3 regions of the Paenibacillus sp. JL3B1040 genome follow, and region 2 is predicted to be linked to each of the others. Evidence: riboswitches for the same ligand, from Rfam matches in the RefSeq annotation. Region 2 holds a riboswitch; each other region holds the start of a gene.

Region 1 (3,272 bases), 2.6 Mb from region 2:
AGGTGTTCGAAGATAAGCCGAAGATGTTTGAGGCTTGGGACATCGATGTTTTCTACCAAGAAAAACAACGCGAAGTCGAGCAGCTTCAGGAATGTGAGGTGGTGACTGGCGCGCTGCGAGCCCTCGTTACCTTTACCTGGACCTACATGAGTTCGACGATACGCCAACAGATGATCCTGTACGCCGACGATCGGCGGATCGATTTCCGGACCCGGGTCGATTGGCAGGAGCGCCAGCAACTGCTGAAAGTCGCTTTTCCGGTCAATGTTCGGGCCACGGAAGCCACCTACGATATCCAGTTCGGCAATGTCAAGCGGCCAACGCATTGGAACACGTCTTGGGACTTCGCCCGGTTTGAAACGGTAGGTCATCAATGGGCCGATTTGTCGGAGCACGGGTATGGGGTCAGCCTGCTGAACGATTGCAAATACGGCCATGACATTAAGGATCATGTGATTCGCCTGTCCTTGCTGAAATCGGCGACTTACCCGGATCCGCAAGCCGATCGCGGCGAACATGAGTTTACGTATGCCTTGTATCCGCATGAAGGGCATTGGTCCGAAGGCGGCACCGTACAGGCCGCAGCGCTGCTGAATCAGCCGGTTTACGCCACGCCGGGCCAGGCTCACACGCCGTCGTTCTCGCTGCTCCAAACGAGCGGCACCGCGGACGTGGTCATTGATGCGGTGAAAAAAGCGGAAGACGGCGACGAGCTGATCGTCCGTTTCCATGAATATAAAGGCGGACGGGGCCTTGTTCGCTTGCATTTTGAAGTTCCCGTGGCCTCCTGGCAAGAGACCGATCTGATGGAACGGCCGATTGGAGACCCCTCTTCGGCCGCGGAGCTCGAGCTGGCCGTAGCGCCTTATGAAATCAAAACGATTCGCTTGCAATTGAACTAACTCCCCGTTTCGTGGTATCGATCAAAGATAAGGGGAGAAATGAGAGAAGCGAGAGAGCGAACGATCTTTCGCTGGACGGGATTGACAATCCAGACAGGGATCGGTAAAGTAAAAGATGAATTGCATAGGAAATCCACTAGGGGCGCCGTAATCGGCTGAGACAAGAGAACATCTTGGACCCTTTGAACCTGATCTAGTTCATACTAGCGTAGGAAAGTGGAGCCGGCCCCATATGAATTGCGCTTGGCTGCCGATCGTCGGTTTGCCTAGGGCTTCATCCAGCCGCTCCCTCTACGGAGCGGCTTTTTTGCGCTCTTCGACCGGTCGTTGTCGATGCTCTCTCAGGGGATTTCCAAGCCAAATATATGGGAGGTAGAGACAGATGGGGTTTTCGCAAGAGCTGCGCCGACAGGCGGATGGAATTTTTCAAGCCCTTTGTGATCATCCGTTCGTCCGAGGCATAGCGAGCGGCCAATTGAAGAAAGAGCAGCTTATTCATTACGTCAAGCAGGATTACGAATATTTAAACGCCTACATGCGGATTTACGGCATCGCCATTTCCAAATGCCGATCCCGCGAGGAAATCGCAATGTTCAACGAACAGATCGCCTTCATCCTGAACAGTGAGATTCATCCTCATCACAATTTTTGCCGGGCCGCCGGGGTGAACTTCGAGGATCTGCAGGGCTTTCCGCTCGCGCCTTCGGCACATCATTACATCCGCCATATGCTGACGGTGGCTCACGAAGGGAGTTTGGGCGAGATCTACGCCGTGCTGTTGCCCTGTCCATGGACGTATCTGGAGATTGGCCAAAAGCTGCTGGAGGAAGTGCGACCGACGTCGGACCATCCGTTCTACGAGTGGATTCAATTTTACGGCCAACGTTCGGGCGGCGTGACGGAGCAGCTCGTTCAATCGTTGGATTGCTGGGCCGCAGAGGCCAAGGAGGCGGAGCGCCAAAGGATGGCCGAGCATTTTCTGCAAAGCTGCCAATTGGAGTATCTCTTCTGGGACATGGCTTATCGGCTGGAAGACTGGCCGGTTGCGGCGCCGATGAAGCTGCTTGACTCCGATCAAGTGAAGGATTGAAAGAGAGGTTGAATGATCATGAGCTTATTGGAAAAAGATCTGTCCGATGCGCTGGAAAAAGTGCAGAACTCGAAACCGCTCGTCCATAACATGACTAATGTCGTCGTCACGAATTTTACGGCGAACGGCCTGTACGCGCTTGGCGCGTCGCCGGTCATGGCCTACGCGCCGGAGGAGGTGGCCGAGATGGCCCGAATCGCCGGCGCGCTCGTCCTGAACATCGGCACGCTGTCGACGCCGCAAGTCGAGGCGATGATCCTGGCCGGTCGGTCGGCGAACGCCCATGGCGTACCGGTGCTGCTTGACCCGGTCGGCGCGGGCGCGACCGCTTTTCGCACCGAGTCGGCCCAGCGCATTCTGCGCGAGGTGAAGGTGTCGCTCTTGCGCGGCAATGCGGCGGAGATCGCTCATCTCGTCGGGGAATCCCGCGAGATCAAGGGCGTCGATGCCGGAGACACCGCCGCCGCCGAGGCGGCCGAGCTGGCGGTGCGGGCCGCGCGGGCGCTGAACACGGTCGTGGCGATCACCGGCCGTGAAGACGTCATCACCGACGGGCGGCGGTGCCGGATCGTCAGCGGCGGGGACGCGCTGCTGACCCAGGTGACCGGCACGGGCTGCCTGCTCACGTCGGTGCTCGGGGCTTTCGCCGCGGTGGAGCGCGACCTGCTGCTGGCCGGCACCGCCGGACTGGCCTTCTACGGCGCCGCCGCGTCCCGCGCCGCCGAGCGGACGGCGGCCGCCGGCCCGGGCAGTTTCCAGATCGCGTTCCTCGACGAGTTGGCGAAGCTGCATCCGCATTCGCTCAAGGGTCACGCGGCGGTACGCGAAATACAGGCGGCCACCGCCGGCGGATGGTGGGTCGGATGAGCCGGATCGCCCGGGCGCTAACGGTCGCTGGATCGGACAGCGGCGGCGGAGCCGGTATCCAGGCCGATCTCAAAACGTTCCAGGAGCTGGACGTTTACGGGATGTCGGCGATCACCGCCGTGACGGTCCAGAACACGCTGGGCGTGACCGATGTCTTCCCGCTGCCGCCGGAAGCGACGGCAGCGCAAATCGAGGCGGTCGGCTCCGACCTCGGCGTAGACGCGATGAAGACGGGGATGCTGTTCAGCGCGGATATCATCGAGGCGGTTGCTGCCCGGATTCGCGCCTTCGGCTGGACCCAAGTGGTGGTCGACCCGGTGATGATCGCCAAGGGCGGCGCTTCTCTGCTCCAGCCGGAAGCGGTGCAGGCGCTGCGGGAGAAGCTCCTGCCGCTAGCCTGCATCGTGACGCCC
Region 2 (3,272 bases):
TCAGCAAAAATAAGAGGACCGCCACGAGGGGCGGCCACATGCTGTGCCAAAGGCTGCGGAGCTTCATGGCCGATATTTTTCAATCAGCTTATCCATGCTGACGCCTTTGGGATTGTACGAGATTTTGATTTGCGAAATGATACCCGTGCTACCGAATTCGATGACGGCCTCGTTCATCTTCTTCACGATCGCCAGCAGTTCGTCAAGATCCCCTTCCAGAGTCGTCTCCAGGGGATTCACCTGATATTTGACGCCGGAAGCCTGAATCACCTCAATGGCCCGGTCCACATAGGGAATCACGTCTTCTCCGTTCGGCGTTTTCGGAATGATTTGAATACTTAACAGTGCGTTTGGCATCCGTTGGTTCATCCTTTCGAATTTGAATTTGACATACATGGCACATGGCGTTATTGGCGGCTACTCACTTGGTAAAAACTCGTTGGTGAAGGCGGCATCGACGTCCAGTGGCTTCTCCAGCAGGCCGCGCTCATGCATCCAATCGGAGTAGTTCTGCCATACTTCCCGTTTCTGTTCGCCCCAGCGCGGAGCGTCGTCCTTGTATTTCGGGCTCAACCATTTTTGGCTGGCGACCACCAGATCCTTGTCGAGCTCCGGCACGGCTTTGAGCAGGATTTGCGCCGCTTCTTCGGGGGAGGAGATCGCATATTGATAGCCTTTGGACACGGCCCGCATAAATGCCTTTACCAGCTCGGGGTCTTCCTGAGTCGTCTTCTCGTTGGTGACAAGCACCGGGGTATAGTAATCGAGCTGCTCGGAGAAGTCCTTGACGTAGAGCATATCCAGCGGCTCGCCCCGCAGTTCGGCTTCGATGCCGGTCCATGCATAGAAGATCCAGGCGAAATCGATATCCCGCTTCACGGCCGTAAAATAATCGGCATCCCCGATATTGAGGAACTTCACCTTGCCGACATCGGCGCCTTGCAGGTCCATGATGGATTGGATCACCGCTTTTTCCACCGGAGAACCCCAGCCGCCGTATGCCTTACCCTCGAAATCCTTGGGCGATTTGATGTTCTTGGCCACAGGCGCTGCAAAGCCGGACGTATTGTGCTGAATGATAGCGGCGATGGATACGAGCGGTACGCCCTGGATCCGGCTTTGCGTGACATTCTCCTGCACGCTCACGCCAAACGGCACCTCCCCGGAGGCCACCATCGCTTCGGCGCCGCCGGAACCGGGCAGGAGGATCTCCACGTTCAGCCCTTCTTCGGCGAAATATCCTTGATCCTGGGCGACGTAAAGCCCGGTATGGTTCGTGTTGGGGCTCCAGTCGAGCACGACTTTGACGTTCTGCAGCTCTGCGCCGGACGACGGGTTTGGCGCAGCGGCTTCGGTATTTTGCCCGCCATTGTTCCCGGTCGCCGCTTTGCCGGCGTTGTTTCCGTTTGCTCCGCCGCAGGCGGACAGCACGAGCAGCATGCAACCGAGAAACACGGCCAGTACGGCACGTAGTTGAACTTTCACGACATATTCTCTCCTTCGTGGGTTTAAATTTCCGCAGTTTGTTCTAGGTATAACCCTGGATACGCGTCCTTAAGCGCATTCCAAACGTCCGGATACAAAAAAACGTCCCGGATCCGGGACGCGATAGGCAATGGATATGAATATAATACAGGTTCATGTCCATGGTATAGCTCCCTACGCTGGCATTATCCAGATCAGGTTAAAGGGTCAGTATCTTAAGGGATACACTCTCAGCCGGCCGATTCCAGCACCCCTGAACAGTATGACTGCAGATTACATCTGTCATTATAGTTTTCGTCAACCGCTTTTGTCCAGTCTTTCCGGACCGGCTTGCAAAAACAGGGGATTTGCTTTTTATCTGGCAAAAGGATATAATGAGTTCATCTCTTGTTTTTGAAAGAGGATATTCATTCACGCACATTCACGCATTGAAAAGAGTGTCACTTTTTTTGAAACTGGAACTTTTTTCAATGTGTGAATTTTTTTTATACAAGTGGTGCATGTTCAATAAAGGTCAGCCTTTTTGAGCGACTTCTGTTAAAAAAATGAATCATGTTAATCTTGAAACAGGAGGTATTCCCATGGAAACCGGAACAGTAAAATGGTTTAACGCTGAGAAAGGTTTTGGCTTCATCGAAGTGGAAGGCGGAAATGACGTGTTCGTTCATTTCAGCGCGATCACCGGCGAAGGCTTCAAGACCCTCGACGAGGGCCAACGCGTACAATTCAACGTGGTTCAAGGCAACCGCGGCCCGCAAGCCGAAAACGTTGTTAAACTGTAAGCCAGCCAGAAACTGCTCTTAATGCGCTCTCGCGTTAAGGGCAGTTTTTCTTCGCCAAAGATCATTCATGAGGTTAACTTTCAGAAGCCTGCTTCTGATGGCACATATAGCACCGCAACAAACTATATCTATGCACCCGGTTGGAACGCTCACCTTGAAGGAGGGGAATTATGAACTACCGTAAAAAAACGTTAGAAGAAATTCCTGAGGAAAATACGCCGGTATGGACCTGCACGAGCGACGATTGCAAAGGATGGATGCGGGATAATTTCACGTTTGATTACAGCCCTGTTTGTCCGCTTTGCTCGTCCGAGATGGTCATGGGAATGCGCATGCTTCCCCAACTGAGCAATCCGAGCTCCGATCAAAAATTGTCGGCCAAGAAGGCATAGACGAGGCTGCCGCCGGAATCGGTGGGCTGCCAGCAACCACAGCCGTATTCGCATCAAGCGAATGCGGCTATTTTCATTTTGGTGAAGGGGGTTCCGAAAGGGGATGCAAAAATGAAATATCCACAAAAGGATTGCATCTATATTTAAAATCTAATATGTTTGAGGTACTGCAATGATTTAACATCCAGAAGGGGGAACCCGCGCGCCGATGCACGGAAATTATAAGGTTGCTTCTCATGTATTCGACATTCCTTCCAGCAGCAAACAAAGGAAGCTGGCCATCCTTCTCGGCACCCTGATTATCGCGGTGTCGCTCGCGGTGCTGCCGTTCGGTATGACAGCGCTTCCCTCTGCCGAACCCTTTGTGTCGGCCGCCATCGGTTGGCTGATTTTCGGGGATATGCTCACGGCCTTTATCATATACAGCCAATACCGGGCCTCCGGCTTTCCGGCGCTGCTCGTTTTGTCCTGCGCCTATTTATTTAGCGGATTGATGACCTTTTTGCATATCTTGACCTTTCCCGGTCTCTTCGGCGGATTTGGAGCCCTGGTTGGGGCCGGGGGGCAAACCGCCGGGTGGTTGTGGGTGTTTTGGCATGGAGGTTTTTCTCTC
Region 3 (3,272 bases), 2.0 Mb from region 2:
CTCCGCCGGCTCCAGCAAGCGGCAGCCTGCATCTGTGGCAAAGTACTCCTCCCAGACGCCGGGGTACCAAATGCCGAACTCGGCAAGCTCGGAACGGTACGCATCAAACACGGCCTCCGGCGCGCCTTCGCCCAGCACCCGTCCGTCCGGTCCGAATAGCACGACGCGGTCAACCAGGCCAAGCGCCGTGAGTTCCTCGATCCGGTGCTCGACAATGATCAAGGTGCGGTCCTCGGCTACCTTGGCGATCGCTTGCCAGATTTGCTCGCGGCCCTGCGGGTCCAACAGAGCCGAAGGCTCGTCAAGCAGCAGCACCTCCGGATCGCCGAGCAGCACCGAAGCGAGCGCCAAGCGCTGCTTCATCCCCTGGGACAGCGAATCGATCGGTACGTGGAGCGAAGGCAGGTCGAGCCCCACTTTAACCAAGGCGTCCTCCATTCGCGCGGACATCTCCGGCTGCGGTACGCTCAAGTTCTCCAGGGCAAAGGCCAGCTCCTCGTCAACGTAAGGCATGCAGAATTGCGTGTCGGGATCCTGGAACAAGAACCTCCACGATGACGGGAGCCGTTGTGCGGACGCGCGCATCGGAATTTCCACCAGGTCCGGGATGATGCCGGACAGCACCTGCAGCAGCGTCGATTTGCCGCAACCGCTGGGGCCCAGCAGCAGGACGTGTTCCCCGCGCCGAACGGAGAAATTCAAATCCTTGAACACGAATTCGGCTTCGCCGGGGAACTTCAGCCGGAGTTCCCGTACCTCTGCCGCCGTATCTGTTATTCGCATCAGTCGTTCAGCGCCGCGTAGTCTTTTGGATCCACCGGACGCAGCAGCGTAGTGACCCCCGTCGCTTCCACGGCTTTCACCACGGCGTAGGCGAAGTAACCGCAGATCAGCGCGGAACTGACGGCCCGCATCGCATATTTGGCGGTCAAGAGCCAAGGCTCGTAATCCTGTACGTACCCGTAGAAGAAATCCGGAATCACCGAGCCGGCAGCGGCCCCGATTCCGGCCAGAGCGGCAACGGAGCCGGAAAATTTCCGGTACCGGAACGCGGCGAACACCAATTCCGCCCCTAAACCTTGCAGCACGCTGTAAAGTACGAGCTGAACCCCCCATTCGCTGCCGAACAGAATTTCCACATGGGCTGCCGCCACCTCGGCAATCAGCGCCACCCCCGGCTTGCGGATCAGCAGGAACACAAGCGTTGCGGCCAGAAACCACATCCCGTACACCAGCTCATCCGCCTGGAAGAACAGGGGGGAGAACAAATTGTACACTGAGCTCCAGAAGTGATACACCACGCCAAGCACCAACGAGACCAGCACCGTCACCAGCAGATCGCTCAGCTTCAAGCCGCGGCCGATTCTTTTTTGGACAACCTCCGACATCTTCATCTCTCCTTTTAATCCCTAAATTTGAATTTCATCGCATCGCAAAAAAACCGCCTGAATAAGCTCAGACGGCGGTCAGGTCACGAGGGCGCACGAAAAAACGCAAAATATCCCGGACGATCGATTCTCTACGCTGGCATTATCCAGATCAGATTAACGGTCCGCGGCGCCGTATGCCGCTATCTCAGCCTGATTCGCTCAAGCCCCCGTATCCCTATGCGATTGTTAATTGTTATTAACATACACCAACCTTGCCCCGGCATCAAGTCTAAATTTATACAAATTCGTAAACCGGGGTTACAAGTTGCCGTATTGATTTCAGCCCTATTCTGTGTCAAGATAAGCGGAAGTGGCAACGAATTCATCAAACCAACGCAGCACTAACGGACAGACTAGGAGGATGCGATTTGGCCGCGAAATGGATGAAATGGTTGACGGAACTCTCCTCCCGGAAATGGTTGTCCCGGATGATGGGCAAGTTCTCCCATTCGGGCTTGAGCCGGGCGATAATTCCTTTCTTCGCCAAATCCTACGGGATTCCGCTGCATGAAGCGGAGAAGGAGCTTCGGGAATACCGGACGCTAAACGAGTTCTTTACCCGAAAATTGAAGCCGGGCATGCGCCCGCTGCACGCGGAGCCGGGAACGATGATCAGTCCGGTGGATGCGCTGATCACGTTTATGGGCGAAGTCCGATCCGGCACGATCCTGAACGTCAAAGGACAGGACTACGCTCTGGAAGAACTGCTGTCACGCTCGCCGCGTGTGGAAACGTACAAACACGGTTACGCCTTTGTACTTTATCTTAGTCCTACCGATTATCACCGGATTCATGCGCCCGTGGCCGGCAAGAAGCTGGAAAGCGAGCATATTAAAGGCCGGGTCTACCCGGTCAACGATTTCGGCATGCGTCATATGAAGAAGGTGTTGTGCCGGAACGAACGCCTGATTACTTATATTTCCCACGCTTACGGGGAGATCGCCCTCGTCAAGGTGGGAGCGATGAACGTCAGCAGTATCCAATACACCGACCCTTCGGCCAAAAGCTGGGAGCAGGGGGACGACCTGGCTTACTTCGAATTCGGCTCGACCGTCGTCCTGCTGACGCAAAGCGGCACCTTCATCCCTTTGCCCGGACTCGAACCCGGACGGAAGGTACGGATGGGCGAAGCGCTGGGCCGCTTCATCCCTGCGGACAAAAGCTGAATTCGCTTGTTCCGCTCCGCCGGCTTACGCGGGCCCTTCCCCTATTGTACCGTAATATTGCCGATGGAAGTCCCCAGCTCGACCAGCGGCCCCCCGCCGCCCCGCTTGCTGCTTCCTTCCGGCGCCCCGTTGATTTGCCCGAGGTCGCTTGACGTTTCCAGGTTGCAGGCCAGCGACGGATCCAGCTCCGCCGTCACGCTGCCTACGTCGGTTTTCGCCTGCAGCCGGCTGCCCGTGTCCATCCCGAGAATGTCCAAATTCAAGCTGCCGGTTGCCGTACGGATCGAGGATTCACCCGCCAATCGGGCATTCTCGACCCGGATCGAACCCACGTCCCCCTTGAGCCGATACGTTCCCGTCAACCCGCTCGCCGCGATTTCGCCGACATTGTTCGTGACTTCGAACTCCTCGATCCCGGCAGGGACCTCCACGATATAGTCGATGCGGAATTCGGTAAAATGCAGTTCCTTTTGGGCCCAATCCCACAGATTCCGATCCGGTTCGCCCTTGGCGTGCACGCGCACCTGCACCGCGTTGCCGTGAACGATAACGGAAACCTCGCTCTGTTCGAACAACTGATCCAGTTTTGCCTTGCGTGCCGGGAGGTCTGCGGCCTGGATAGTCGCCTTTACCGCGACCTGATCGGACGCGCCTTCTTTCAGCTCGAGACGGCCTA

What was found. Region 2 has a riboswitch for thiamine pyrophosphate ahead of ACZF99_RS03130 (ABC transporter substrate-binding protein). Riboswitches for the same ligand answer to the same signal wherever they lie in the genome.
Region 1: linked by a shared signal. The riboswitch ahead of tenA (thiaminase II) and the one ahead of ACZF99_RS03130 (ABC transporter substrate-binding protein) in region 2 are both predicted to bind thiamine pyrophosphate.
Region 3: linked by a shared signal. The riboswitch ahead of ACZF99_RS20625 (ECF transporter S component) and the one ahead of ACZF99_RS03130 (ABC transporter substrate-binding protein) in region 2 are both predicted to bind thiamine pyrophosphate.

What each region holds. Positions count from the first base shown of each region.
Region 1 is NZ_CM169317.1:3,292,155-3,295,426, reverse strand. It holds gene ACZF99_RS14860 (alpha-mannosidase) at 1-902, shown strand, start outside; TPP riboswitch at 1,031-1,134, shown strand; gene tenA (thiaminase II) at 1,285-1,992, shown strand; gene thiM (hydroxyethylthiazole kinase) at 2,011-2,859, shown strand; gene thiD (bifunctional hydroxymethylpyrimidine kinase/phosphomethylpyrimidine kinase) at 2,856-3,272, shown strand, end outside.
Region 2 is NZ_CM169317.1:727,175-730,446, forward strand. It holds gene ACZF99_RS03120 (ABC transporter permease) at 1-67, opposite strand, end outside; gene ACZF99_RS03125 (MTH1187 family thiamine-binding protein) at 64-357, opposite strand; gene ACZF99_RS03130 (ABC transporter substrate-binding protein) at 418-1,440, opposite strand; TPP riboswitch at 1,639-1,750, opposite strand; gene ACZF99_RS03135 (cold-shock protein) at 2,067-2,267, shown strand; gene ACZF99_RS03140 (cold-shock protein) at 2,438-2,659, shown strand; gene ACZF99_RS03145 (sensor domain-containing diguanylate cyclase) at 2,868-3,272, shown strand, end outside.
Region 3 is NZ_CM169317.1:4,525,776-4,529,047, forward strand. It holds gene ACZF99_RS20620 (ABC transporter ATP-binding protein) at 1-783, opposite strand, end outside; gene ACZF99_RS20625 (ECF transporter S component) at 783-1,388, opposite strand; TPP riboswitch at 1,500-1,611, opposite strand; gene asd (archaetidylserine decarboxylase) at 1,799-2,596, shown strand; gene ACZF99_RS20635 (DUF4097 family beta strand repeat-containing protein) at 2,638-3,272, opposite strand, start outside.